DNA from 3 places in the Robertmurraya sp. genome. Region 2 is predicted to be linked to each of the others. Evidence: riboswitches for the same ligand, from Rfam matches in the RefSeq annotation. Region 2 holds a riboswitch; each other region holds the start of a gene.

Evidence for each region. A riboswitch is a leader RNA that binds a small molecule or an ion and turns the genes downstream of it on or off. The one in region 2 is predicted to bind thiamine pyrophosphate.
Region 1: another riboswitch for thiamine pyrophosphate. It lies ahead of thiT (energy-coupled thiamine transporter ThiT); the one in region 2 lies ahead of ACGLXV_RS09135 (ABC transporter substrate-binding protein).
Region 3: another riboswitch for thiamine pyrophosphate. It lies ahead of ACGLXV_RS23745 (thiazole synthase); the one in region 2 lies ahead of ACGLXV_RS09135 (ABC transporter substrate-binding protein).

Annotation. Positions count from the first base shown of each region.
Region 1 covers NZ_JAKFCQ010000055.1:25,114-35,068, forward strand. Annotated here, with positions in the region: gene ACGLXV_RS06695 (ABC transporter ATP-binding protein) at 67-1,005, shown strand; gene ACGLXV_RS06700 (ABC transporter permease subunit) at 1,002-1,949, shown strand; gene ACGLXV_RS06705 (alanyl-tRNA editing protein) at 2,049-3,230, shown strand; gene ACGLXV_RS06710 (nitric oxide synthase oxygenase) at 3,302-4,390, shown strand; gene ACGLXV_RS06715 (methyl-accepting chemotaxis protein) at 4,491-6,182, shown strand; TPP riboswitch at 6,272-6,370, shown strand; gene thiT (energy-coupled thiamine transporter ThiT) at 6,432-7,028, shown strand; gene ACGLXV_RS06725 (divergent polysaccharide deacetylase family protein) at 7,125-7,901, shown strand; gene ACGLXV_RS06730 (VanW family protein) at 7,955-8,845, opposite strand; gene ACGLXV_RS06735 (alanine/glycine:cation symporter family protein) at 8,941-9,955, opposite strand, start outside.
Region 2 covers NZ_JAKFCQ010000069.1:21,081-31,035, reverse strand. Annotated here, with positions in the region: gene ACGLXV_RS09155 (hypothetical protein) at 1-433, opposite strand, end outside; gene ACGLXV_RS09150 (efflux RND transporter permease subunit) at 529-3,600, opposite strand; gene ACGLXV_RS09145 (EAL domain-containing protein) at 3,762-4,745, opposite strand; gene ACGLXV_RS09140 (peptide chain release factor 3) at 4,845-6,425, opposite strand; TPP riboswitch at 6,616-6,726, shown strand; gene ACGLXV_RS09135 (ABC transporter substrate-binding protein) at 6,829-7,824, shown strand; gene ACGLXV_RS09130 (thiamine-binding protein) at 7,836-8,129, shown strand; gene ACGLXV_RS09125 (ABC transporter permease) at 8,126-8,899, shown strand; gene ACGLXV_RS09120 (ABC transporter ATP-binding protein) at 8,886-9,632, shown strand; gene ACGLXV_RS09115 (TatD family hydrolase) at 9,629-9,955, shown strand, end outside.
Region 3 covers NZ_JAKFCQ010000189.1:49,166-59,120, reverse strand. Annotated here, with positions in the region: gene thiE (thiamine phosphate synthase) at 1-563, shown strand, start outside; gene thiD (bifunctional hydroxymethylpyrimidine kinase/phosphomethylpyrimidine kinase) at 584-1,399, shown strand; TPP riboswitch at 1,405-1,501, shown strand; gene ACGLXV_RS23745 (thiazole synthase) at 1,603-2,373, shown strand; gene thiH (2-iminoacetate synthase ThiH) at 2,383-3,498, shown strand; gene ACGLXV_RS23735 (LuxE/PaaK family acyltransferase) at 3,512-4,579, shown strand; gene ACGLXV_RS23730 (acyl-CoA reductase) at 4,570-6,003, shown strand; gene ACGLXV_RS23725 (ABC transporter ATP-binding protein) at 6,017-6,769, shown strand; gene ACGLXV_RS23720 (ABC transporter permease) at 6,766-7,533, shown strand; gene ACGLXV_RS23715 (ABC transporter substrate-binding protein) at 7,530-8,531, shown strand; gene ACGLXV_RS23710 (SDR family oxidoreductase) at 8,543-9,319, shown strand; gene ACGLXV_RS23705 (thiamine phosphate synthase) at 9,327-9,941, shown strand; gene thiS (sulfur carrier protein ThiS) at 9,938-9,955, shown strand, end outside.

The sequences.
Region 1 (9,955 bases), on a different contig from region 2:
ACTTTATCCAATATCCATCGTATAGATTACTACATGTGCTAAATAAGGATAGAAAGAAGGGCGAAAATGACTCATTATGCTCTAGAAGTTCACAACCTTACAAAGAAAATAGGGAAAAAATTGATTGTTGAAAACGTAACTTTTCAAATTGAAAAAGGAGAAATCTTTGGTTTACTTGGTCCAAACGGAGCGGGGAAAACAACGATCATTCGAATGATCGTCCACTTAATTAATCGTACAGAAGGAAAAGTCGTCATAAATGGACATGATCTAGATGAATCCTTCAAAGAAGCAATGGGAGAAATAGGGGCAATAGTGGAAAATCCTGAATTCTATAAATATATGAGTGGTATGAAAAACCTAAAGCATTATATGAGAATGGCGACAAAAGATGTTTCAGCTGCAAGGCTTGATGAGGTCATACGTTTGGTCGGTCTGGAACAAACAATCCATCAGAAAGTAAGAACATATTCTCTAGGAATGAGACAAAGACTCGGAGTAGCTCAGGCTTTATTACATAGTCCAAGTATTCTCATTCTTGATGAACCGACTAATGGACTTGACCCACAAGGAATAAGAGAATTTCGTGATTATTTAAGATTATTAGTGAATCAAGGTATTTCTGTATTGGTCTCCTCCCATTTGCTCTCAGAAATGGAACTGATGTGTGATCGCTTTGCCATAATAGAAAAAGGCAAGCTTACTCATATCTCCCAAATGAAAGAAACAGTTGATGTAGGCAGTCAAACAAAACAACATGTAATGTTTGAGGTTGATAACACTGAGCAGGCATTTAATCTACTAGTAAATCAAAATTTGGGTGAAGAAAGGAAGGTAGAGGCGGGTTTTATATATGCATCAATGGATCGGGTGACAGTTGCAAAGGCGAATCAGCTATTTGTCTCGAACGGATTACAAGTGTATGAAATTTCTTATTTAAAAGCATCGCTAGAAGATCGCTTCCTTGAGATTACAAATAAAGAAAAGAAGGAGCAATCGATATGATCGGGCTTATTCAAAATGAAATGATAAAAATCTTCGAGAAACGGGCAAGTTGGATTTATATTGCTGTATTAATTGTTGCAATGGTGATTGGTGGATTTATTTATCAAAGAATAAATGGAGAAGCCGATGATAATTGGCGTGAAAACTTAGAAGCACAGAATGCTCAGTATAAACAAGAAATAGAGCAAACCCCCGCCGATCAAGATCCTACATGGCTAGAAGATCAAATCAAACAAAATGAAAGATTTCTTGAGAAAAATATCAATCCAACGGCAAAAACCAATTGGCATTTTATGAACGATGTTGTTATAGGCGTAACAACACTTGTCACCTTGTTTTCTGTTATTGTAGCAAGTGCGGTCGTCGCTGCTGAGTTTTCAGATGGCACAATTAAACAGCTGCTTATAAGACCGCATAAAAGATGGAAAATCTTATTGTCAAAATATGTTGCGGTTTTAATATACGCAGTCATTTTAATGGCCACATTATTTGTCTCAGGATTCATTGTAGGGATTTTATTTTTTGGTCTAGGAGACTTTCAGACACCATTTTTCGAATATACGCTAGATGGGCAAAAAGAGGCCGTACTTGGTCCACAGTTTCTTTTAAAAACAGTCTATTTTCTTCCTAGCTTGTTAATGATTACTACGATTTCCTTTATGCTGTCCACCCTCTTTAAAAGTCAGGCTGTAGCAGTAGGGATAGGAATTTTTGTTTTATTTGTTTCAACTACATTAGGTGGACTTATTATCATGCTCGCTGAAGAGTATACTTGGGCAAAGTTTCTTATTTTTCCTCATCTAGACTTAACCGTTTTTGCCTTCCAAGATAATATTTTGCAAAATATTACCTTAGCTGGGTCCCTAATCATTCTTTCAGTATATTATATTGTGTTTATGATCGCGACGTTTGTTTATTTTCAAAAACGTGATGTGAGTATTTAAATCCTACAAAACAAGGAGAGAGGTAGAAATAGCTACCTCTTTTCTTTTTGTGATAAAGTAGGTATAGCATTTCTTAACGAAAGAGAGTGTTATAGAAAAATGACAAACAAACTATATTATGAAAATGTGTATCAATCCACTTTTGTAGCAACTGTTACGAAAAGTGAAGAAGATTATATTGTTCTAAGTGAGACCGCCTTTTATCCTACTGGTGGAGGGCAACCATGTGATACGGGAACGATTAATGGAATAATAGTTTCGAATGTGGAAGAAGTAAATGGAGAAATTCGTCATTATATAAATGACTCCATTCCTGTTGGTTTTAAAGTTGAGGGAAATATAGATTGGGAAAGAAGATTTGATCATATGCAGCAGCATGCAGGACAGCATATCCTCACTGCCGCATTTGTAGAATTATACGGTTATGAAACCATCAGTTTTCATCTTGGTTCAGAAAAAGTAACAATCGATCTCAATGTAGAGAGTATCTCTTCTACTGAGTTGGAAAAAGTCGAGCAATTAGCAAACCAGATCATTCTAGAACAAAGAGAAATAGAAACTAAATGGGTTTCAAAAGAGGAAGTAAGCCAATATCCATTACGGAAAACCCTTTCAGTTGAAGAAAATATCCGCTTAGTAATCATTCCAGAATTTGATTATAACGGTTGTGGAGGTACTCATCCACAAAATACTGGTGAAGTTCAAACCATTACTATCTTGGGTACTGAACGACAAAAGAAAAAGACAAGGGTCGAGTTTGTATGTGGTCACCGTGTTCGAAAGCAGATTCATGATAAGACAGCTGTTGTATCAAAGTTAACAAGTCTCTTACATGCACCTCAAGATGAACTAGAGACTGCTGCCCTCCGACTCATTGATAGAAATAAAACACTTGAAAAAGAAATAAAGGTTTTACAAGAAACCATTTTACAGTTTGAAGCGCAAGACTTATTAAAAGAAACAACAAAAGTTGCTCACCACAGAGTCGTACAAGCTACTTTTGCAGATAAGGGCCTCCAAGAGATACAAACCATTGCTCGATATGTGTTGGCTATTGACCCTGAAGTCAATGTCCTTTTCGTTTCAGAGATAAATGGGAAACTTCAATTTGTGTGTCAAAGAGAAGAGTCGGCTATCAATATGAAGAATCTAGCTCAATCGATATTGCCAGTGATCAATGGAAGGGGAGGAGGAAATGAAAAACAGGCACAAGGAGGTGGAGAGGCTAAAACGATAACTTCTGATGCACTCCTTACAATGCTTTTACATCAATTGAAGTGAATGCTATTCCAGTAAAGTCTAAAGGTTACGATAAAAGTATTATGTAAACTAATAAACGTGAGGGATTAGCCTTGAATGAAGATTTACTCCAAAAAGCAGAAGAGTTTATCAATCTTTGCTATTTAGAACTAGAAAAAGATTCTGTTACCTTGTTAGCAAGAGTAGAAGAAGTTAAAAGTTCGATTCTTAAGACGGGAACATATGAACATACATATGAAGAACTTTCCCATGGGGCAAAGATGGCATGGAGAAATAGTAATAAATGTATTGGACGATTGTTTTGGGAGTCTTTGATTGTTAAAGATTGTCGTCATTTACATCACTCCGATGAGATCATCCATGCTCTTTTCGAACATATCAAGTTTGCGACAAACAATGGTCATATTAGACCGACCATATCTATTTTTAAACAAGAAACAAAGGAATATTCCATACGGATTTGGAACCACCAGCTTGTTCGATATGCTGGATATGATACACCACACGGATTGATTGGAGACCCTCACTCTGTTCCATTTACAAAGGTGTGTGAAGAGCTAGGGTGGGAGGGGAACCATACAAATTTTGACCTTTTACCTCTAGTGGTTCAAATAAATCATGAAAAACCAAATTGGAGAACTATCCATCCGAATCTAGTTCTTGAGGTCAATCTTTCACATCCGGAATATGAGTGGTTTGAAGAACTAGAATTAAAGTGGTATGGTGTACCGATGATCGCTGATATGCGTCTTGAAATTGGTGGTATTCATTACACGGCTGCCCCTTTTAATGGCTGGTATATGGGAACAGAAATAGGGGCTAGAAATTTAGCGGATGAAGACCGATATAATCTGTTGCCTTTAGTTGCTGACCACATGAAATTAGATATGTCTAGAAATAGTAGTCTTTGGAAGGATCGAGCGCTACTTGAAGTGAATCGAGCGGTTCTATATTCCTATAAAAAGGCTGGAGTAAGTATTGTTGACCATCACACCGCAGCAGCTCAGTTTAAGTTGTTTGAAGAAAGAGAGAAAGAAAAAAGACGGAAATTAACAGGCAATTGGACTTGGTTAATACCCCCTGTTTCTCCCGCGTTAACCCATATCTTTCACCAGCAATATGACAATAGCACTCAATTGCCAAATTATTTTTATCAAGTGGCACCTTACGAGAAGAAATAGATTTTGTCTATTTCTTTTCATTTGAAATAAAACGCTTCCATATCAAAAGAACTATTGTTAATATAGGTATAAAGTACAACCTATATATGGGGGAGCAATCATGAATATCACTGTTCGAAAAAAAATTATAGGTAGTTTTGTTATTGTTTTATTTATGTTAGTAGTTGTAGCAAGTGCTGGGATTTTTCAACTTTATTCAGTAAACAATACGTATCAATCATTCTTAAAAGAAGAAGTAGGTCAAAAGCTAGAAGTGAAAAATCTCCAAGAGCAAATGATTAGAAAATCAGCAGCCGTTCGTAGCTTCCTACTTACTGGAGAAGCTGATTATCTTACAGAATACGATGAGGCAGTAAAGAGCTTTGATAACTCTATGAAGAAATTAAAAACAACAATCACTGATAAGGAGTTATTAAATACGTTAACTGCTCTTGAGGAAATGTCAAAAAATGATTCGAAGTTTGCTCAAGACCAAATACAAATGAAAAAAGACAATGATGAATTAGGTTATTTAATTCTAGCAAAATCAACTGCACAAACGTTAGGTATGCAGTTTAATGCAAAAGTAAATGAACTTCTATCTATTCAGGAAAAACATTTAGACCATGCGAGTAGCTTGACCACCAAAAAAATAGATGGAATTGTCACAATCATGATTGTTATAAGTGTATCTGCGATTCTTGTTGCATTAGCACTAGCGACAATTATAAGTCTACAGATTGCAAAACCAATTGTTCATGCATCTAAGGCTATTGAGAAGGTTGCAAGCGGAGACCTTTCTATTGATGAGATAAAAGTGAAGAATAAAGATGAAATAGGGGCAATGATACAGTCTGTCAACTTAATGGTTTCTGGATTAAGAGAAGTAGTTGTTCAAGTTAGAGATTCATCAGCTCAAGTTGCAGCTAGTAGTGAACAACTAAGTACAAGTGCGCAGGACAGTACTCAAGCAAGTGAACAAATATCTCATATTGTTGAACAAAACTCTGAGGGTATGGATCTGCAACTGCAACATTTAACCAAAATTCACGCATTAATTGAAGAGATGTCTAGCAATATAAATTTGATTACAAAAAGTAGTGAAAAAATGCTCGTCACAGCTGATAATACGTTTCAAGTTACAGATCAAGGAGCTTTATCTATCGAAAAAGTTGTTAACCAAATGAATCTTATCAATGATGGAGTGATGAATGCTTCAGAAATCATTCGTCAGTTAGGAAGACGCTCGAATGAAATTACTTCTATCCTAAATATGATTACCACGGTTGCAGATCAGACGAATTTGCTAGCCTTAAATGCCGCAATCGAAGCTGCAAGAGCAGGTGAACATGGCAAAGGATTTGCTGTAGTTGCTGACGAAGTAAGAAAGCTCGCGGAGGAATCAAAAAAATCAGCTGATCAAATTACAAAAATGATTACTTATATCCAATCTGAGACGGAACTAGCCGTTTCTGCAATGGAAGAACAGTCTCACAAAGTATCTGAAGGATTCGAATATGGTCAGGATGCAAAGAAAGCGTTTGCTCTTATTGGAGAGTCAATGGGAGACGTAATTGAAAAGGTATCAGACGTTTCATGTGCCATTGAGCTACTAAGCATGCATAGTACAAATGTCGTACAAGCAATTGACGAGGTAAAAGGAATCGCAGAAGAAAGCGTTGCAACCACTAGAGAAGTAGCAGCTGGAACAGAAGAAAACGTTGCTACCCTCCAAGAAGTAACCGCAAGTGCTCAAGACCTATCAGGTATGGCCGAAACCTTACAGAAGCTAGTTCGTCGATTTAAAATATAAACATAAAAGCATCTAGTTCCATCTAGATGCTTTTCTATTTAATTTTATATGATATAATGAAAACGAAATTATAAACAAACTACATAAGAAGAAACCACAAGGGGAGCGTTATGCTGAGAGTGAACGTTTGTTCTGACCCTTCGAACCTGTTAGATAATTCTAGCGCAGGGATGTGGACTGACTGAATTTTTTGTGCAATCATGTCTATCTACGCTCTCCTTGAGGTTTCCAAAAAGGGGAGATTTTTTTATGGGAAACAAACGATTAATCATGATGATTGAAGCATCTTTTTTTGCAGCCTTTGCATTAATTCTAGACCTTCTTCCATCAATCAAACTATCGCCTAATATTTCCATTTCATTTGCGATGCTACCAATCTTAATTATTGCTTTTAGATGGGGATTCGTTGCTGCAACCGCTTCTGGCTTTTTATGGGGACTATTACAAATTGCTATGGGTGATGCTTACATACTAACTCCGTTACAGGGCTTCATTGAGTATTTTCTGGCCTTTGCGTTTATTGGATTTGCAGGTTTCTTTATGAAAAAAATTCAGATAGCACTTAAAGAAAATAAGAAGAAAGCCCTTCAATGGATCATAGTTGCCACATTTGTCGGAAGTGCGGCTCGTTATTTTTGGCATTTTATCGCAGGATTTTTATTCTGGGGAGAATATGCACCGGATGGGATGTCTCCATTCTTATTTTCACTAGGCGTGAACGGTGGTACAATGATTGGGGCAGCCATCTATTGTTCCGTTATTTTATTCTTATTAGTGTCTAGCTCACCAAGATTTCTTCTCCACAAAAGGGTTTCCACTTCAGAGACCGTGAAAAAAATATCGTAATCCAACACTCGTCCATTGTTTTGGGCGAGTTTTTTGTATGGTTTTTCCTCAATGAGAGAAACTATCCCAATAACTAACATTCAAATGGAGGATTTTATGAAAAAAACTTCATTTATCATTTTTTTGGCCATTTTTACACTATTCCCTCATCATGGGCATGGCCAGGAAATGAAAAAGGCAGCTATTATTATTGACGATTTTGGCGGTGGTGTGGGAGGTGTAAAGGATTTTCTAGAAGGTGATGTGAGAATAACGGCGGCTATTATGCCTTTTAATGAACTTTCTAAAAAGCATGCAGAATGGGCATATGAAAATGGCTTAGAGATTATGGTACATTTGCCTATGCAGCCAAAAAAGGGAAAGGCCTCTTGGTTAGGACCGAAGCCAATAACGAATGACTTATCAAAGGAAGAAGTAAGAAAGAGAGTCATTGATGCTATCGATAGTGTTCCTCATGCTATGGGATTAAATAATCATATGGGCTCGCTTGTCGTTGAAAATGAGGAGATTGTCAGAGTTATTGTCGAAGTGGCAAAGGAAAAGCAGCTATATATTGTAGATAGTGCAACAAGTCCAAAATCCAAATTCGAGGAAATCACTGAAGAATTAAATGTACCTTTTATTAAGCGAGACGTGTTTCTAGATGATATCTGTTCTGTAAATCAAGTCAAAAAACAAATGCTTATTCTTGCAAGGATTGCGGAGAGCAGGGGAACCGCTGTTGCCATTGGACATGTTGGTACATCAGGGAAGGTATGCTCGTTAGGTGTTACTGAGTCAATGCCTGAATTTAAGCAGAAGCATATAAAGGTCGTCCCGGTATCCGAACTGTTATCTGATTCCATTCGATCAAAGTATTTTCATCTATATTAAAAGTGGCTGTCCAGTGGGTGGGATCCTCCCATTCATCGGACAGCCCTGTTTTTTTATTGATACATGCTTGGTACTTGATTATGTTCAACATTCACATCGTCTGAAGTATACAAAAGAATGGATACGGAACCCCCTCTCACTTTTGAACGTATTAAGATAGGATGCTTATAGTTGTTCATAAACACAAAGTCGGGCCCATACCAGCTGACTGTTGCGTCCCGACCTGGAGGAACATAAGGGACTCGTTTAGAGTGGGAATATCGTTTCACGATTTTTAACCCTGCTCGATCCACTGCATTAAAGAGTGTAGAAGACACTTGGCAAATGCCTCCGCCGACCCCCTCAGAAAGCTCACCTCGAACAATAATGGGAGCTGGCATATAGCCGCGTTCTTTTGTCCGTTGACCAACCACCTCATTGAACGAAAAGGTCTGACCTGGAAATAGGACGTAGTTATTTATCGCCTCAGATGATTTTCGTATATTGTTTGTTCTTGAGGTATTGTAGCTATTGAAATAAGTGACATAATATCCGATCGCTTGTTGTCGAATTCTTGACAATAACTCACTATCGACCTCTGGGTAAATCGGTTTTTTAGGTACTTTAAGCGTTTTAGCCCCTTTACTATAAAAATAGGAGTGATATAGGGTATGAAATGCTCTCTTATCAAGTTGATATCCCAGCTGCTCTGGCTGTAAATTTCCATGTTCATCAAGAATAGCATTTTTCGGCTCTATGTATACTTGTTGGGAAAGTTCAGCAGTTAAGATGTCAAGATGATGCAAGTCCATAAGAGGAGTATTGGGAAGAGGAAAAACTAGTTCTTCGCGATCTACAGTCATAATGGGTTGATCATTATCAATCAATGTAAGTACATCGTGATTGGCTGGTTGTTGAATAAGCATGAGAATAGATAAAAGTCCTGTAAATTTCAATCGTATCATCCTTCCACTTAGGTACCATGAGTATTATTCCAAGTTCACGATTTCCTTATGCGAGAGTAAGAAATGAAAAAGACTGGGAATTCCCAGTCTTTCGATTAAGCTTTTTCAGTTGTTTCTTGCTTTTGCTTAGGCCAGCTCTCTACCCCTTTTAATCCAGGGATACTATCTTCAAAAAACACAGGGTCAAGACCTTGCTTACGTTGTTCAAGGTAATTATCAAGTGCTTTAAAAGCAATATTACCAAGTAAACCAATGGCAATAAGGTTTGTAAAGGACATAATCGCCATTGCTAAGTCGGCCAAATCCCAAACAATTTGTAAGCTTGCAACAGCACCGAAAATTACCATTCCAACAGCTAGAATTCGGAAAATAATTAAGGTAGCTTTACTTTTATGAACAAATTCTATATTTGCTTCCCCATAGTAGTAGTTCCCAATAATTGAAGAAAATGCAAACATAAAAATGGCAAAGGTTAAGAAGAGACTTGCCCAGCTTCCAAAATGTTCACCTAAAGATGCTTGTGTCAGTTCAATACCTTGAAGGCCTGTCGTATAAGAGTCAGACAGTAAGATAATAAATGCTGTAGCTGTACAAACTACAAGAGTATCGAAGAACACTCCTAGTGCTTGAACAAACCCTTGCTTTGCAGGGTGAGACACAACTGCAGTCGCAGCAGCATTTGGTGCACTACCCATACCAGCTTCATTTGAGAATAACCCTCTTTTTACACCCATCATAATCGCAGCACCCATGCCACCACCAATTGCTTGGTCAATTCCAAATGCATTTTTAATAATAAGTGCTAAAACGCCTGGTACTTCCTGAATATTCGTAATGATAATGTATACGGCTAAAATAATATAAAAGAATGCCATAATCGGTACGATAACAGACGAAAACTTTGCGACACGTTGTACTCCGCCAAATATAATAACTGCCGTTAAAATGGCTAATACGATGCCTACAAGTGATCCATCAAAACCAAATGAACTGTTAAAAGAAGCAGCAATAACATTACTTTGAACAGCAATAAATGTTAATCCAAAAGAAAATATGATACCAAAGGCAAATACTTTGCTTAGTCCAACAGAACCGAGTTGTTTTCTCATA
Region 2 (9,955 bases):
TGATTACGAAACCAATAAGCAATCCAGGCACCAAAAAAATCATAGGAAGAAAGATTGGTCCAAATACGACACCAAAAAGCTTCACTTTTTTTGATAACATCAACCCGACCGTAACAAAATAAGCTCCGAAGGCAAAAGGAAGATAAGAGTATTCCTCCGTTTCTGGCATTGCAGCTCGGTATGCATCCCACATAGCGAACATATAAAGACAAGGGTAAAACATCAGCCATTGATAATCAAGTACTGCAAATGCTTTATCTATCTCCCATAAAAAACTTAACATAATGGCCTCATTAAAATTACTCATTACATTAACAACAAACTCAAGTAGTACAAATAGTACCCCTTTCACGTAGCTTCCACTAAGAAGCTGACTAAATCCAGGCAGCGCAATACTCCACAATACAGCTTCTAACTTCCCTTGTTTTTTCATCCTAATCACCAGCTAATTTTCATTACTTATAGGTTGTACGAAATAAAGAAGAATTATCACTTGAACATGCAAGACTTTTCCTACATTTTTCGACATTAGGCATTATTTCCATTAGTTTTCGAAATTCCTCTATCAAAAAGGCTATATACAACTGGGATAACAAACAATGTTAAGAACGTCGAACTGATTAATCCACCAATCACCGTAATCCCCATAGGCTGATTAATTTCTGTACCATCTCCTATACCAAGCGCAAGCGGAATAAGTCCCAAAATCGTTGTCAAAGCGGTCATTAGAATGGGACGAAACCGTTCTTTTACAGATATTACAATTGCCTCAGCGGTTTCCATTCCTTGATTCTTCTTTTGATTGATATAGTCTATTATTACAATTGCATTGTTAACGACAATCCCTGCTAGAACAATCACTCCAATGATAACGGTCAAGCTAATTGGCGTGTTTGTAATGGTCAGAGCGAGGGCAACTCCTATAACCATTAACGGAACCGTAAACATAATAACAAGTGGATATTTCAAGGACTCAAATTGCGCCGCCATAACGAGATACACAAACGTAATAGCCAGGACAAATGCTAATAACAACTGATTTAACGCACTATCAAGCAATTCACGATCCCCACTAAAAACAACTTCTGTTTCATCTGCTAGTTTCAGGTTTTCAATCTCTCGATCCACTTTTCTTGAAATAAAACCGAGATTCGTCGTGTCTTTATACTTTACAGTAAATTGAACAGCAGCCTGTTGGTTAATTCTTTCTATTTTGACAGGTCCATATCCACGGCTAATATTGGTAACATCACCTAACTCAATATAGTTTCCAGCAGGGTTTTTTATTAGCAGTTCTTTTATGCTTTCCATACTTTCGCTTACGCTTTTATCATATTCAACAATTACTCGATAGATCTGTGAGTTGTCATCTACTATTTGGGTGGCAACACTTCCACGAGTTACGTTATTTACAATCATCGCAACTGCAGCTGGTGTCAAGCCTTGCTTTAATGCTTCCTTTCGATTCACCGTGATCTGAATTTCTTCTAGTTGTTCCATTAAGTCTGTTGTAACCTCATTTACTTCACTCAGTTTGTTCAACCTTGCATAGATTTTACCAACCGATTCTTCTAGCCTCTCCTTTTTCGTGTCCAGAATACTGAAGGTAAGGGTATTGGGATTCGACCCAGTAGTTGACTGCATATTAAATGATAGTTTAGCTGTTTTATTCGTGGATTTTGCTGCCGCTTCAATTGATTCCTTTACGTCATCCGCAAATTGAAAGATGGATTGTGTACGTTCATTAAGCGGTTTCATTTTTACGTACATCTCTGCTTCATTCGCGTTTCTTGCTCCTCTGAAGGAGCCCTCCTGTGTTGTTCCAATTAGGCTAACAAATGTCTCAACATCCGATTCCTTTTTAAGCTCCTTTTCAATGGAAGTTAGTACTTTTTCTGTTTCTGACAATGCCATTCCATTTCCTAACTTGACACGAATGGTAAAAAATCCTTCGTCCGTTTTCGGTAAAAACTGCATACCTACAGTTGTTAAACTAAACACTCCTCCAACTAATAACAAAGTCGAAATGATTAAAACAAATATTCGATTATTTAAACACCATCTCACTCCCCTTTCAAGCCTTAGAACAACATAGGAACTTTGTCTTTCCTTCTCAGCATTATGTATAGATGCCTTTAATAACCTACTTGCTAGCATAGGAACTACAGTTAACGATACTAACAACGACGCTATTAAGCTAAACGAAATGGTCACAGCAAATTCTTTAAAAAGCTCTCCAATAATTCCTGTAATAAAAACAACTGGTAAAAAGACAGCAACTGTTGTAAGAGTAGAAGCTGTGATGGCCCCACCTACTTCTTGTGAGCCAACACGAGCCGCTTCCTTTGCATTCTTGCCCAACGCCAAGTGACGATTAATATTTTCAATGACCACGATGGAGTTGTCCACCAACATTCCAATCCCTAATGCTAGTCCTCCAAGAGTCATAATATTAAGCGTATAATCCGAAAAATACATTAATACAAAGGTGAAAATAACTGAATACGGAATAGAAACACCGATAATCAGTGGACTTTTTACATTTTTTAAAAAGAAAAAAAGAACTACCATTGCAAATAGGCCACCAAGGAGTAAGGAAGTTGTTATATTTCCTATGGCTTGTTTTATGTATTCCCCTTGATCAAATATAATATCTGACTGAATATCTTGATATTTTTCCTTATTCAACAGTTTCTTTAATTCTTGAACAAATGCTCTAGATACTTCTGCCGTATTCGCATCAGATTGCTGAAGAACACTAAGAAGCACAGAAGGATTTTCATTTGTGCGGGTAATGGTACGATCATCCTGATTTTCTAGTTTTACATCACTTACATCACGTAACTGTATCTCATCACCCGTTAAAGGATTCATTGACACCGTTAAATTTTGTAATGTGTCTATAGAATCAAGGGTGGATATAATTCTTGTCGTTAATTGCTTACCTTCAGTTAAAATCGGGTTACCCGGCATCGAAATATTATTAGCCTGAATCAAATCGACTATATCGCTTTGACTTAATGAGTACGCCTTTAATTTTTCCTGATCAAGTTCAACCTTTACTTCCTTTGCAGAGGTTCCAGATAAATTAACGCTCGCAACTCCATCCACTTTTGTTAACTCCAGTTCTAATTCCTGGGCTAACTGTCTCAACATCTCCTCATTCTCATCCGCACTTAACGATAGTTGAATTACAGGAAACTGAGAAGGGTCAAATTTTAAGAACCTAGGCTTTTCTGCATCGTCTGGGAGAGTTGTTAAATCAATGCGTTGAATTATTTCATCCTGTATTTCATCAATATGTGTCGTCCAAGAAAATTGAAGAAGGATAAAATTTGCGCCTTCCTGTGAGGTTGAGGTGAGAGTTTTTATACCAGGCAGAGTGGCTAAGTTACTCTCCAGTGGTTTTGTTATTTTTTCTACAATCTCCTCAGGACTTGCACCTGGATAATTCGTTACTACCACACCTACAGGAGGTTTTATCTCCGGTATTAGCTTTAATGGGATATTCACTAACGAAACGATTCCTAGAATCAGCACTAAGAACATCGTGACAATTGTAAAGACTGGTCTTTTTATAGCATATTCGCTAATCTTCATTCCATCGCTAACTCCTCTCAAACCCTACAGATTCAGCCGACTAAAGGCTTTTATGCCCATATTATAAAGAAGCAAAATATCGTATGCAAATAAGCGCTGGATTCAAACTCTCCTACAAAAAAGCTTCCCCATTATTGGAGAAGCTTGCATAAAAAGTATTCTTATAGTTGTAGATTTATATATTGATCCCCTGCTTTTGGTTTTCCAATAAAATACCCTTGAGCTAGATTCATCCCGAGGTCTCTACACAACTCTAGTTCTTCCATTCTTTCAATTCCTTCTGCCAGAACTTCAATATTTAGATCTTGTGCAACTTGTTGAACTTCCCTTAAAAACTTTTGTTTTTGCCTATCCTGATCGCAGTGGTCAATATAGCTTCGGTCAATTTTTACATAATCGGGATGTAGCAGTTCTAGCATGTCTATTGTAGAAAAGCCTGAGCCTACATCATCAAGGGCCACCTTCATCCCCTGTTTTTTGTAAGTGATAAACACCTTTTGCAAATGTTCAACATCTTCGATTTTCTCTGTCTCTACAACCTCAAACACTAAATCTGATGGATCAATTCCATATTTATTAACTAGATGAAAGGTATGTTGTAGACAAAATTCCGGATTATAAATGGTCGATGGTAAAAAATTAATAAAGCTTTTGATCCCTTTTTTTATATACTTTCTACGAGTCTGTATGGCCACCTCTCTTGCCCTTTGGTCGAGCATCGATAGTAGCCCTGTTTTTTCTGCCACCTGAAATAGCTGTCCTGGTGGCATTTGGTTCATGCCATTGGTACGTAAAAGAGATTCAAATGCAAATAATTGGTTGTTCTGTAAATCGATGATTGGTTGTATATGTCCAATTAACTCCCCAGTTTGAATTACTTGAACAATATCCCGATTTTTTACTCTCTCTAATAAAACAGGTAAAGACGTCAATAATATTGGTTTTACCCTTTCACTCGATAAAGCTGCTTTTACTTCCGGACGATTTTTCAGATCTATAGTCAGTGTTTTTAAATAGTCTTCTAATTCTTGAAACGAAGAGTATTCATACTCAGTAAAAGTACTCTCATTATTCATTCCCTCGATAAATAAGTACCCTGAGGTATCAATTTTGTAACTAACTCCGCATTCGGTACATTTTTTCATAGAAGCTCCTCCAGGTCTTAAGAATCAATACTATTATACCAAAAGTAGAGTTTTTTCCTATAAAAAAGAAGCCCTCAAAAGACGAGGACTTCTAGGTACTTATTGGTAATCATCCATAGGATTATAAAGTGTAATGTCTGGATTTTTTTCTTGGAACCAGCGAAGAGCAAAATCGTTTTCGAAAAGAAATACTTTCTTATCGTAGCGATCCTTTACTAATAGGCTTCGACTGCTAGAAAGATTTTCATTAATTTCTTCATTTTCAACCCAACGGACAATTTTTGAACCTAATCTTTCCATTAATACTTCTGCGTTGTACTCGTTTCTCATCCGATGCTCAAACACCTCAAATTGGAGTTGACCAACGGCCCCTAACAAATAATCATCTGTTCGAACCGTACGGAAGAGCTGAATGGCACCTTCCTGAACGAGTTGCTGAATTCCTTTATGAAAAGACTTCTGCTTCATTACGTTTTTAGCAGAAACCCGAACAAAGAGTTCAGGAGTAAATTGAGGAAGCTTTTCGTATTGAAAGTTGTTTTTTCCAACTGTCAATGTATCTCCAATTTGATACGTACCTGGATCGTACAAACCAATAATATCTCCACTAACCGCTTCATCAACCGTGTTTCTGTCATCAGCCATAAACTGTGTTGATTGAGAAAGCTTCATTGGCTTTCCTAAGCGTGGAATATTGACTGTCATCCCTCTTTCAAATTTCCCTGAACATACACGTAAAAAGGCAATTCTGTCCCTGTGAGCAGGATTCATATTTGCTTGAATCTTAAAAATAAAGCCTGAGAAATCCTCTGATAATGGATCAATTTTCCCTTCTGTAGATTCCCGAGCTTGAGGTGCAGGAGCAAATTGAAGATAGGTTTCTAGAAAAGTCTGAACACCAAAGTTCGCTAAGGCGCTACCAAAGAATACAGGTGTTAGTTCCCCATTTGCTATTCTTTCACGAGAAAATTCATTTCCCGCTTCATTTAATAGCATAATTTCCTCCAACGTTTGGTCATATAAGGAGTATTGCTTTAGTCTATGATCTCCTTCTATTTCTCCATCTTCATTTAATGTAATAAATCGTTCTTCCTCTTCCACACGGAATTGTTCAATTCGCTTGTAGAAACGGTCATATATACCGAGAAATTCTTTCCCCATTCCGATCGGCCAGTTCATCGGATATGATTCTATCCCCATAACCTCTTCTAGCTCAGCTAAAAGTTCTAATGGAGATTTCCCCTGACGATCAAGCTTATTGATAAAGGTAAAAATCGGAATACCTCTCATTCGACACACTTTAAATAACTTTAAGGTCTGCTCCTCAATCCCTTTTGCTGAATCGATAATCATGACCGCACTATCAACAGCTGTAAGAGTACGATACGTATCTTCACTGAAGTCTTGGTGACCTGGTGTATCAAGAATATTCACTCTACAGTCATTATAATCAAATTGCATTACACTCGACGTAACGGAAATACCACGTTGTTTTTCAATTTCCATCCAATCGCTCGTTGCAAACTTACCCGTTTTCTTTCCTTTTACAGTTCCCGCATCACGAATCGCTCCACCAAATAACAATAACTTTTCTGTTAATGTTGTTTTCCCAGCATCCGGGTGGGAAATGATCGCAAATGTGCGACGCGATTGTACATCATCTTTAAAATTTTTTGCCATTATGAAATTCCTTTCTTTCCTTACACAAATTCATCCATAACTTCAATCTTATCGTGACTGTATGAAGTTTGCAATGTGTTCTTTACAAAAGCAATAACAAACCTATCATTATGTTCATTTATTCAAGAAAGTTCTTCCTTTTCAAGAAAATAATTTCTGCTATAATGAGATAGAAATGAAACTAAATAGGTAAGAATTGTAGGGGGACCGGTGAAGACCGGTTGAGAGTGCATCCAATAGATGCTGACCCTTTGAACCTGATCTGGATGATACCAGCGTAGGGAACATATTCTTTAGACAATAAATTTGTTTAAACATATGCGCCCGGTTCAAAAACTGGGCGTTTTTTTGTCGTCTAGAGGTTCAGGTCATGTCCCTACTTTTACCATTGGAGGAGAAGGTAATGAAAAAGTGGATAGCTGCATTTGCAGCTTCTGTATTACTCGCAGGATGTTCAGGAACAAATGAACAACAAACAGAACAGGAGGAATCAAGCGCTGACTTAAAAAAAGTGACTGTCGTTCTTGATTGGACTCCAAATACAAATCACACAGGGCTATATGTTGCAAAAGAAAAAGGCTTTTTTGAAGAGGAAGGTCTTGATGTGACCATTCAGATGCCTGGAGAGGCTGGTGCTGACCAACTTGTTGCTTCTGAGAAAGCAGACTTTGGTGTAGGTTATCAAGAGGGCATTACACAGGCTAGAGTCCAAGGGGTACCGCTTGTTTCTATAGCTGCGGTCATTCAACACAACACATCTGGTTTCGCATCACCGGCATCTAAAAATATTCAATCTCCTAAGGATTTTGAAGGAAAAACATATGGTGGTTGGGGTTCACCTGTTGAAGAATCCGTCATCGACTCACTTATGAAGCAGGAACAAGCAGATGTAGAAAAGGTGAATATTGTAAACATAGGCGATGCGGACTTCTTTACCGCTGTTGAACGTGATATTGACTTTGCATGGATATACTACGGTTGGACAGGCGTGGAAGCGGAATTACGAGGAGAAGACATAAATATGGTCTATCTAACCGATTACTCCGAAAAGCTAGACTATTATACACCTGTGTTAACAACTAGTGAAAACATGATTAACAACGATCCAGAAACAGTAAAAGCTTTTGTTAAAGCGGCTTCAAAAGGCTATGAATTTGCTATCGACAATCCTTCCGATGCGGCGGACGTCCTAATCAAAGCTGCTCCTGAGCTTGACGCAGAGCTTGTTAAGAAAAGTCAGGAATGGCTTGCTACCAAATATCAAGACGATGCAGACCAATGGGGTGAGCAACGTTTAGAAGTATGGGAAAACTATGCTTCTTGGATGCTTGAAAATGGGTTGCTAGAATCAGAGTTAGATGCAGAAAAAGCCTTTACAAATGAATTTTTACCACAATAGGAGTTGGTCATATGGCAAACGCGCTTGTTAGTATACAAATTATCCCTAAGACAAAAAACGGTGAAAATGTGATTCCTTACGTAGATGAAGCAATAGCCATTATTGATGCGTCAGGAGTAAAGTATGAGGTTCATCCCTTGGAAACAACTATGGAGGGTGATCTTCAGGAACTTTTTGCAGTGATTTCGAAAATGAATGAAAAGATGATTGAAATGGGAAGCAGCAATGTTATTTCGCAGGTGAAGATTCTTTATCAACCATCTGGAATAAAAATGGATACACTTACGGAGAAATATCGTTCATGATAAAAAAACTACAAAAAGGGTGGAGACCAATTTTTGTTCTCCTCCTTTTATTCATTGGATGGGAATTCACCGCAAGAATGACTCAAGTTCCATCTTGGCTGCTCCCAACTCCATCACAAATTTTTAACGAACTCATAAATGGTTGGAGCAGTGTCTCTGTACATCTTATATCCACCATTCAGCTTATTTTACTAGGTTTTGTTTCTGGGGTTACCGTAGGTCTGTTAACTGCCTTTATTTTACATAATATCCCTTTTTTAAAAGAATCTTTATATCCGCTTCTCATTTTATCGCAAAATATACCCATTATCGTACTTGCTCCACTTCTTGTTATATGGTTCGGCTTCGGCCTATTACCAAAATTAATTGTAATCACTCTGGTTTGTTTCTTTCCAATAACGATTTCAGCCATGGATGGATTTCGCCAGGTTGCTCCAGAGCTCTTCCATTATATGCAAATGGCAGGAGCAACAAAACGACAGTTATTTTGGAAACTCGAGTTTCCGTTTGCCCTTCCCTCGATCTTTTCAGGGCTGAAAATTTCAGCGACATACAGTGTCATGGGAGCGGTTATATCTGAATGGTTAGGATCAGAAAATGGTATTGGAGTCTATATGACACTCTCTTCCTCATCGTTTCGAACAGATCGCGTGTTTGTTGCCATATTTCTCATTATGGCATTAAGTTTGTTATTTTTTATCATGATTAATTGGTTGGAGAGATTTATTATTCGTTGGAAAGCTGAGGGGAAAAATCGTGGAGCATCTTGAATTACAAAATGTATCTTTTTCTTATCGAGATAAACAAATTTTACATGATCTCAACCTCTTTATTAAGAACGGGGAGTTCGTAACGATTCTTGGTCCCTCCGGAAGTGGGAAAAGTACGATTTTCCAGTTAATCGGTGGCCTGGAGGCTCCACATGCAGGGTCCATTATACTCGAAGGAAATGACATTACAGGTAACAGAGGACATATTAGTTATATGCCCCAAACCCCTTCCTTACTACCTTGGAGAACAATCATTCAAAATGTCGTTCTTGGCCAAGAGCTGAAAGCTAAAAAGGATTACGAAACGGCTATGGAGATGCTGCGGAAAGCGGGGCTACTGGAGTATAGAAATGCTTTTCCTCACGAACTTTCAGGAGGTATGAAACAAAGGGTTGCATTTTTACGGGCACTGTTAAGTCCCCAGCCCATCATATGTTTAGATGAGCCATTTTCAGCTTTAGACGAGTTAACTCGTCAGGAAATGCAGTTATGGCTACTTTCGATTTGGGATCAGTATAAAAAAACAATTATTTTTGTTACCCATAATATAGAGGAGGCACTCTTTCTTTCCGACCGAATACTCGTATTATCCAATAAACCTGCAAGAATCAAACAAGAGGTTGTTGTTCCCTTCTCGCGACCAAGAAACGAGGAAATGATGTTCTCCGGAGAATTTCTTCGTTACAAAAAATTGATTCATGATTTTTTAAAAGAAAAGGTTGATCAAAAATGAGGAAAATAATAGACTGCCACTTACATCTAGATAAGTACCTAGATGAAGAGATTCATACGATGATGGAGACACTTGACGAAGTTGAAATGCTCATAAGCGTTTCCTATGACTTAGAATCCTGTAAAAGAAATGCTTATCTTTCAAGGATATACCCTCATGTCAAAACAGCGTTTGGATTTCACCCTGAGCAAGCAATAGGCTCAGACGAAGAAATGGCAGACCTTTTTCAATGGGTGTACACACATTTCGATGAGATGATAGCGGTTGGAGAGGTTGGCCTCCCCTTTTACTTACGCTCTTCCACTTCCTGGAACTTCTCTCTG
Region 3 (9,955 bases), on a different contig from region 2:
CTTTAGCGATTGAAGGTGGAATAACGTGTTTTCAATATCGAGAAAAAGGGACCAGGTCTCTTGGAGAAATAGAAAAGTACGAGCTTGGAAAAAAACTACGAGAACTCTGTGGGAAACATAGGATCCCATTTATCGTCAATGATGATTTACCACTCGCTATTGCTCTTGATGCTGATGGAGTTCATGTTGGCCAGGACGATGAAAATGCAAAATATATAAGGGAGACAATCGGTCCTAACAAAATTCTTGGTGTATCCACTCATACGGTTGAAGAGGGACTTCAAGCTGTTCGAGACGGAGCTGATTACTTAGGAATTGGACCGATATATCCTACGATTTCAAAAGAGGATACCGAAAAGCAACAAAACTTGGATATTTTTACTAAATTTTGTAACACAGGAATCTCTCTGCCTCTAGTTGCAATTGGTGGAATTAATTCTACCAACGGAGAAACCGTTATGAAAGCAGGAGCAAATGGCCTAGCGATCATTTCCGATATTTGTCGAGCCAGTCATATCCCAGAGCATACCAAGCTTTTACGTAGATTAGTTGATGAATTTTAGTCAAGGAGAGGTCATTCACTATGGTAAATAAGGCATTAACCATTGCAGGTTCAGATAGTGGTGGAGGGGCTGGCATACAGGCCGATCTGAAGACATTTCAAGAATTAGATGTGTACGGAATGTCTGTGATAACAGCCGTAACCGCACAAAACACAACAGGGGTACAAGGTGTCTATTCAGTTCCTTTGGAAGGAATTCAAGAACAACTCCAATCGATTGCTGAAGATTTGCGTCCAGATGCGATCAAAACCGGGATGTTATTTAACAGTGACACCATTGAGGCGGTTGCGAGATTTATAGAATTTTATGAGATGAAACACATCGTCGTAGATCCAGTGATGATTGCAAAAGGTGGAGCTTCACTTTTACAAAACGAAGCAGTAAAAGCATTAAAAGAAAAATTACTGCCACTCGCGACTATCGTTACACCAAATATTCCAGAAGCAGAGGTGCTTACAGGAATAAAAATTGAGACGATGGATGACCGAAAGCAAGCAGCAAAATTGCTTCATGTCATGGGTGCTGAATCAGTCATGATTAAGGGCGGCCATGATCAAGGAAGTGAAGAAATGATTGATCTTTTATTTGATGGACAGCAATTTCACACCTTTACTTCGAGTCGGATTTCTACAAAAAATACTCATGGCACAGGCTGTACCTTTTCCGCTGCGATAACCGCACAACTTGCAAAAGGAAGATCGATTGTTCAAGCGGTACAAGTGGCAAAAGACTTTATTCAGGCAGCCATCGAGGAGGATCTACACATTGGATCCGGTCACGGTCCAACCAATCATTGGGCTTACAAACGAAACAAAGCAAAAATCGGAATGAAATAAAATATGAAATTAGCTAGGGGTGCCTAAAGGCTGAGAGGAATCTTTCCAACCCTTGAACCTGATTTGGTTAGAACCAACGTAGGGAAGCAATCATTTTGCATGAGCTGTAATACGAGGAAAAGCTCTATGTAAGAATGTGAAGACTTGCCAAGATTGGGAAGTCTTTTTTATTTATCCAAAACAAACCAATAGGAGGAACTACAATGACCGACTTATTAACGATTGGAAACACGCAGCTACATAACCGACTACTAACAGGAACAGGCAAATTTTATAATCACAAACTTATGAAAGAAGCACTAACCCAATCCGGTTCACAAGTTGTTACTGTCGCTTTAAGAAGAGTCGACCTGAATGCTACTGGAGAAGAGAACATTCTAGAAGACATTCCGCAAAATATGATTTTGCTTCCGAATACGTCGGGAGCGAGAACCGCAGACGAAGCGGTTCGAATTGCCCGACTTGCAAGAGCAGCCGGTATGGGCAATTGGATTAAAATCGAAGTCATTTCCGACCAAAAGTACTTGCTTCCTGACAATTACGAAACGGCTAAGGCAACTGACATCCTAGCAAATGAAGGGTTTGTCGTTCTACCTTATATGAGTCCTGACTTAATGGCAGCAAAAGCGATGCAAAATGCTGGAGCAGCAGCCATCATGCCACTTGGATCTCCGATCGGTTCAAATCGTGGAATTCGGACGAAGGAACTGATCCAAATTTTAATAGAAGAAATGGAGCTTCCAATCATTGTTGATGCAGGAATCGGAAAGCCATCTGAAGCAGCCGAAGCGATGGAAATGGGGGCAGCCGCTGTACTGGTAAATACAGCCATTGCTACAGCTAAGGATCCCATTGAAATGGCCATTGCCTTTGATCTAGCAGTCAAGGCTGGAAGGAAAGCCTACCTAAGTGGAGTAGGACCGACGACAACGACAGCACAAGCGTCATCTCCATTAACAGGATTTTTAGGGTAGGTGAGTGAAATGTCATTTTATGATGAATATGTTAAAGTGAAAAATTATCCATTTGACCACTTTTTTTCCACCATCACCACTCAAGACGTAAAAAAGGTTTTACAAAAAGAGAGACTTCATACAGAAGACTTCTTAATTCTTTTATCTCCAGCAGCTGAACATTGTTTAGAAGAAATGGCACAAATCGCTCATAACCGTACCGTACAGCATTTTGGCCGTACAATTCAATTATACGCACCACTATATTTAACCGATTATTGTGTGAACAAATGTACGTACTGCAGCTTTAGTATTGATAACGACTTTCCACGTAGAAAACTGACATTGTCTGAAATTGAAGAAGAATCGAAGGCGCTTGTCAAAATGGGCTTACGCCATATTATCCTGCTAACGGGAGAATCTCGCCTACATTCCTCAGTCGATTATTTGTGTGAAACGATTGATGTGATGAAAAAGTATTTTTCTTCTTTATCCATTGAGATACAGCCATTAGACACGGAAGAGTACCGAACGCTAGTTGCTCGTGGCATTGATGGATTAACCGTTTATCAAGAGGTGTACAACGAAGAAATCTATAAAGAGCATCACTTAAAGGGACCGAAACGCAATTATCGCTATCGACTAGATGCACCAGAAAGAGGTGCCAAAGCTGGCATGAGATCCGTCAATATAGGAGCACTACTAGGAATGGATGAGTGGAGAAAGGAAGTCTTTTTCACTGGACTTCATGCTCAGTACTTACAAAAAAATTATCTTGAAACGGATATTGCTCTATCATTTCCTCGAATTCGGCCAAACCTTGGTGGCTTTCAACCAAAGGTCGATGTAACAGATAAAAATTTGGTTCAAGCAATGCTCGCGTCCCGTTTATTTTTACCACGTGCAGGCATGACTCTGTCAACGAGAGAAAGTGCGGAACTAAGACGTCACTTACTTCCATTGGGAGTGACTAAAATGTCTGCTGCCTCATCAACCGTTGTTGGGGGATACGCTAATAAAGAACACACACATAGTCAATTTGAAATATCGGACAAAAGAAGTGTGGCTGAGGTAAAGGAATCACTAAGAGAACTTGGCTACCAACCTGTCGTAAAAGATTGGGAAATACTGACACATTCATCATAAGGAGAGCCACATCATGCACTATGAAGATATCAAGCAAAGAATTCTCACTTTTATTGAAGATGAAGAAAAAGATTCATTTGATTCATTAGCTTTACAGGTCTTCGCCTACCAGTACGAAAATAATCGTATTTACCGGAAATTTTGTCGATCAAGAAAGGTTCACCCATCGATGGTTGAATCGTATCAGCAAATTCCTCCTGTACCAGTAGGTGCTTTTAAGGAGGCGGACATTGCTTGTACACCGATTGAAGAGGCGGAGACGTATTTTCAAACAAGCGGAACGACAAGTGGAAAGCAAGGGAGAAATTTCCACCGTGATTTAGAGGTGTGGACTTCCTCGATGAAAACTCATTTTGAAGAAAATATCATGAAAGACAATTGCCGTGTGAAAATGGCTATACTATTTCCTCATCCAACGGAAATACCCAATTCCTCTCTGGCACAGTATTTGTATACAGCCATTCGCGACTACGGAACAGAGGAGAGTGTATATATCGCCAGCAATGGGACGTATGATTTCGAAAAGCTTGTCTCGTTCATTGAAGAATCTGAACGCACGAACACCCCTGTATATTTGTTGGGGGCTACGTTTTCCTTTATCCATTTTGTTGAGTACACGAAAGACAAAAACCTTCAATTTCAATTACCAAAAGGGAGCCGTTTAATGGATACAGGTGGTTCTAAGGGTCGATCCATCGAAATGAGTTCAGATCAATTTAAACAAATGGTAGCAGAAGCGTTTAACTTACCCGTTGAGGATTGCGTGAACATGTATGGAATGACTGAGCTAAGCTCTCAGTTTTACGATCAAAACGAATCTGGTCGACAAAAAGCCCCTCATTGGGTAAGAACAGTTGTCATCAATCCGGAAAATGGTTTGTGTGTACAAGATGGTGAGCGGGGAATTCTCGTTCATTATGATCTAGCCAACTTCCATTCGGTCCTTGGGGTTATGACGGAGGACTTGGGGATTACAGAAAATGATGGATTTTACTTGTTAGGAAGAAGCGAGGGGGCAGAAGCAAAGGGCTGTTCCCTCGCTGTAGAGCAGTTTCGTAACGGAGTTAGCAAATGGAACTAAAAATTGGTTTTGTCCCAAGCATAATCGCACCATTTTATGAAGAACGAACGTTTGATTCTCTAACACTTCTTGTACCAAAACTTACGAGTGAGGAACTAAAACAAGTCGTTTTACATCTAAGACAGCAGCAAATAAAACTACAAGCTCGAAAAACGAGTGACATTATTGACATCCTTGATCAGGCCATTCAACTCTGGCTTGACCCGAACTATCACTATCGAAAACTAGCGGAAGAGCTTCTTCCAATTGTAACGGGATATGACTCGGAAATGATACGTGTGTTTTTACATTCGTATTTACGATCCTTTCGTAAAGAAAAACTGCAAAGAATGGTCGAGGTGGATTTCCCCAATCCTCTTGTCCTTGACGACTTTCGTCCACGGTTATCAGGAGGCTTAACAAGAGCCTATGGACCCGAGCTCATTACGCATGTGTTTTCCGGAAATGTTCCTGCCTTGCCGTTATGGAGTTTAGTGAGTGGTCTATTAGTTAAGTCTAGTACACTTGGGAAGCTGTCTTCCTCCGAGCCTTTGTTTCCCTCACTGTTTGTTGAAACATTAAGAGAGATTGATAAAAACTTGGCGGAATCCATCAGCATCATTTGGTGGAAAGGTGGAGAAGAAGAATTAGAGCGTATAGCATTCTCTTCGTCAGAAGCAGTGATCGCATACGGAAGCGAGAAGTCCATTGATTCTATTAGGAAAAAAGTTCCACCTCACGTTAACCTACATGCACACGGTCATAAATTGAGTGCTGGTTTTATTGCAAAAGACGGCTTACAGCGCGTTCTCGTAAACGAAACTGCTAGGAAGGCCGCGAAGGATGCTTCTCAATTTGATCAACAAGCCTGTCTTTCTCCTCATGTCTTTTTTGTCGAGGAAAAGGGGAATGTTTCAGTACATGAATTTGCTAGTTTGCTAGCGCAAGAAATGAATAATTATGAACTGAAAATGCCAAGGGCTAGATTAAGCGAACAGGAAAATCAAGCGATCATTCAGGCTCGCTCAACCTTTCAATTTCAAGCTTTTCAAACGAAAGAAATAGCCCTTTTCGAAAGCGAGAATAGTACTTCCTGGACGGTTGTTTACGATAAGAAAGCGACTTCGTTTCCGATATCGCCACTAAACCGCTTTGTGTATGTGATTCCCGTTCAGTCCGTTGAGGATGTACCTTCCTATCTACATGAAGTACGAGGATTATTACAGACCGTTGGGGTCGCCTGCACTCCAAACAACTTTCGTTCCATCATAGAAGTGCTCGGCCAATGTGGAGTCAATCGACTTACCTTTTTAGGCAAAATGGGAGAACCAGAACCTGGTTGGCATCATGATGGCAGACCTCATTTAGCCGATTTGGTTCGTTGGGTCGACGTGGAGGCTAGCGTAGAAATCGAAATGGATGCGTATGATCCGAACCGAATATAAGGAGAGAAGGGAAATGCAGGCACCATATATACAATTAAAAGAGATCGGTCTTACTTATGACAAAGATCAAAGAGATACCATCCGGCAATTTTCCCTTGATATTAAGGAAGGGGAATTTATCAGCATCGTTGGAAAAAGTGGCTGCGGAAAAACGAGTCTGCTCCAAATGATTGCAGGAATGCAAAAGCCTACCACTGGAATGATTACTATAGGTGGGCATGAGGTGAAAGAACCGGTTGATGAGCTTTCATACGTTTTTCAAAAACCCATTTTGCTAGAATGGAAGACAATCTTGGAGAATGTCTTACTTCCACTTCAGTTAAAGAGAAAATTAACAGAAAAGGATATGAATAAGGCAAAGGAAATGCTAGATCGTGTCGGTCTTACAGATGCGATTCATAAATTTCCATATGAGTGCTCGGGAGGAATGCAGTCAAGAGTGGCAATCGTACGTGCTTTACTTGATAAGCCACGATTTCTTTTGATGGACGAACCATTTTCTGCACTAGATTCTTTTACAAGAGATCAATTGCATGTTCAACTTAATGAATTAATCGAAACGTACAAACCAACCGTATTATTTGTCACTCATGATCTCCAGGAAGCATTTTTCCTATCTGACCGAATCATTCTTTTAGGTGGGGAACCTGGAGGAATTCTTCAAGAGTACCAGGTACCGTTTACTCGACCACGACAGAAGTCTATTTTATTTGATCCGTCTTTTTTCAACTTTCAGCAAGATATGAATGAGAGGCTTCAATCATGAAGAAAATCTATCTATATTCGACTCTACTATTTATATCCCTGCTTATTTTGTGGGAGATGATTGTTAAAGTAAAGAAAATATCACCGTTAATTTTACCCACACCAACAACGATTGCAGAAAATCTTTTCACCCTGTTACTGAGTGGGTATTTTACGCCACATATTTTCACAACCCTAGTTGAAATTATTAGTGGATTTTTTGTGGGTGCTCTTGTTGGAATCGGACTGGGCCTTTTGGTTGCACAGTCGAACACCCTTCGACTTATTCTGAAGCCTTATATTATTGCAACACAAGCGATGCCAAAGGTCGCTCTAGCTCCACTTCTCATTCTATGGTTTGGGTACGGATATACGCCAAAGATTTTGATTGTGGCATTAATCAGTTTCTTTCCTTTATTTGAGAGTACGATAACGGGTTTATTAGTAGTCGACAAGGACCGTTTAGCCCTTTTTCAGCTATTTAAAGCTAGCAAATGGCAAACCTTATGGAGACTGCAGCTGCCGACCGCCATTCCTTACTTACTTTCAGGTATGAGGGTGGCACTTGTCCTTAGTGTGGTTGGAGCGGTTGTTAGTGAGTTTATCGGTGCGAATAAGGGATTGGGAGCGTTAATTATCGTGGCACAAGGAATGATGGATACGCCATTATTATTTTCAGCCTTTATCCTTTTAACTGCTATTGGGATTCTTTTGTACGCTTCGATATATACGATCGAACATCTATTTTTAAGAAAATATACAACTTATCGGAGGAAAATCTCGTGAAAATCACTAAATTACTTCTACCTATTTTACTAGTTTTAACAGTCATAGTAGCAGGCTGTTCAAAGGAAAGTAGCCAACCTACGGAAACAGAAAAACAAAGGGAAACGATTCGGATGGCCTCATGGAGCAAGCCAATTGTCGAACAAAGCAACTTATACGTGGCTGAAGAAAAAGGGTTTTTTGAAGAAGAAAATCTCACATTTGAATACATACCGGGAGCTGGTGGAGGAGATGCGGTTAAGAATATCCTGGCTGGAAATGCTGATATTGCTTTCGCAAACCTAGAAGCTGTTCTGTTAGCAGCCGAAAAAGGTGAAAAATTGAAGATCATTTATAATATTTATCCTGAAAACGTATTTAACTTGGTTTCCTTAAAGGAAAGCAATATCCAATCGATAGAAGATTTAAAAGGAAAAAACGTCGGTGTTTATAGCCTAGCAAGTGGTACGTATCAAAATTTACAAGTGCTATTGCATGACGCAGGGGTGAAGGAAGAGGAAATTACGGTAACGGCAACCGGTGTTCTTAATTTCGCCCCTTTAATGGAAGGGCAAGTGGCTGCTACCGCTGCTACAGATACCGGTTTGTATGACGCCAAGCAAAAGGGATTAGGTGAGGTTAATATCATTGAAGTGAAGGATGTCCTAAATACTCCCTCTGATGTGTTTGTTGTTACTGAAAAGGTATTTAACGAAAAGAAAGATCTGCTTATCCGCTTTCTTCAGGTCTATAAAGATAGCATAGAGTATACGATGGAGAACCCGGATGAGGCCGCTGATATTGCAACGAAGCATGCAGTGGACGGTACCGATGTCACACGAAACAAAGAGATTATTGCGATTAGAAACCAAACAAGTAAGAACAACAAAGGTCTCGGTATGTTCGACTTTACTGTTTTAAAAGAGGTTGAAGCGTCTTACGTAGAAATGGGATTATTACAAAAAACGGTCCATATTGAAGACCTTACAACGAATGAACTTGTTGAGCAGCTGAAGTAAGGGGTGTTGATGTGAATCTCTCATTAGCAGGAAGGGTATGTATTATCACGGGCTCAAGCCGAGGCATTGGAGCTGCATTTGCTGAAAGCTTCGCCTCCGAAGGGTGTCATGTAGTTATCAATTATTTAAAAAATGCAGAAAAGGCAGAAATACTTGCGGAAAAATTACAAAAAGAATATGGAGTGGACTGTCTAGCGATTCAAGCGGATGTTACGAATGAAAACGATGTAAAAAGATTGATTAGCTTGGTAATTGAAGAGTTTGATCGGATCGACATTGTAGTTAATAATGCCCTCCATGGATACCTCTTTGATCCTACAGAGAGAAAATGGGCATGGGAAGTAGAGTGGGATGATTATCAAAAACAAATCGATGGTTCTTTAAAGGGGACCTATCTCCTGAGTAAATATGCGATACCGCATATGAAAGATATGAACTTCGGTCGAATCATTAATATGACAACCAATTTATTGTATCGCCCGATAGTACCTTACCATGACTATAACACAGCCAAGGGAGCAGTCATGACCTATTCGCAAAACTTAGCAGCTGATATAGGAAGGTTTGGTATTACCGTTAATTGTATTGCTCCAGGGCTAGTATACCCTACAGAAGCAAGTAAACGAACAAAGGAAGAAGTGAAATCAGTCATTCTTGCTGAGACACCCCTAGGGAGAATTGCCCGACCTGAAGATATTACTGGAACGGCACTTTATTTAGCTAGCAATTGGGCACGATTTGTTACCGGTCAAACCATCACCGTTGACGGTGGATATACGATGAAATAAGGAGCGTATGATGAAAAAAGAATTGCATGTCATTTCAACAGGACAGCAAGAAAAAGCAGATATGATCAAAATTGCCCGAAACATTCACTCGTATGTGGATTGGATTCATTTACGAGAGAATCATCGGTCATCAGAAGAAATTCTTCACTTCATTCAAGGCATGAAAGAAGCTGATATCCCCCTTTCAAAAGTGATACTAAATGGATCGTCAAGTATAGCGTTAGCTGGAGGAGTAGGTGGGATTCAGCTTTCCCATAGAGGCGAAGATGTATTAATGGTAAAAAAGCATTATCCGATGTTACGAGTCGGATGCTCCGTACATTCGCTTAGTGAAGCATTGGAAAAAGAACAAAGGGGTGCCGATTTCTTACTATTTGGTCATGTGTACGAAAGTACTTCTAAGCCTGGACTCCGTCCTCGTGGTTTGTATGCTTTACAAGAAATCACTGCCTATGTAGCTATTCCTGTCATTGCAATCGGCGGGATGACCCCTTCGAATGTAAAGGACGTACTTACGGCAGGTGCTAGTGGAGTGGCTGTATTATCGGGTATTTTTAGAGCGGATGATCCAGTAAGAGCTGCCATCAATTATCATAAGGAACTTGAGGTGATTGGAAGTTGACTATTTACGTTAAT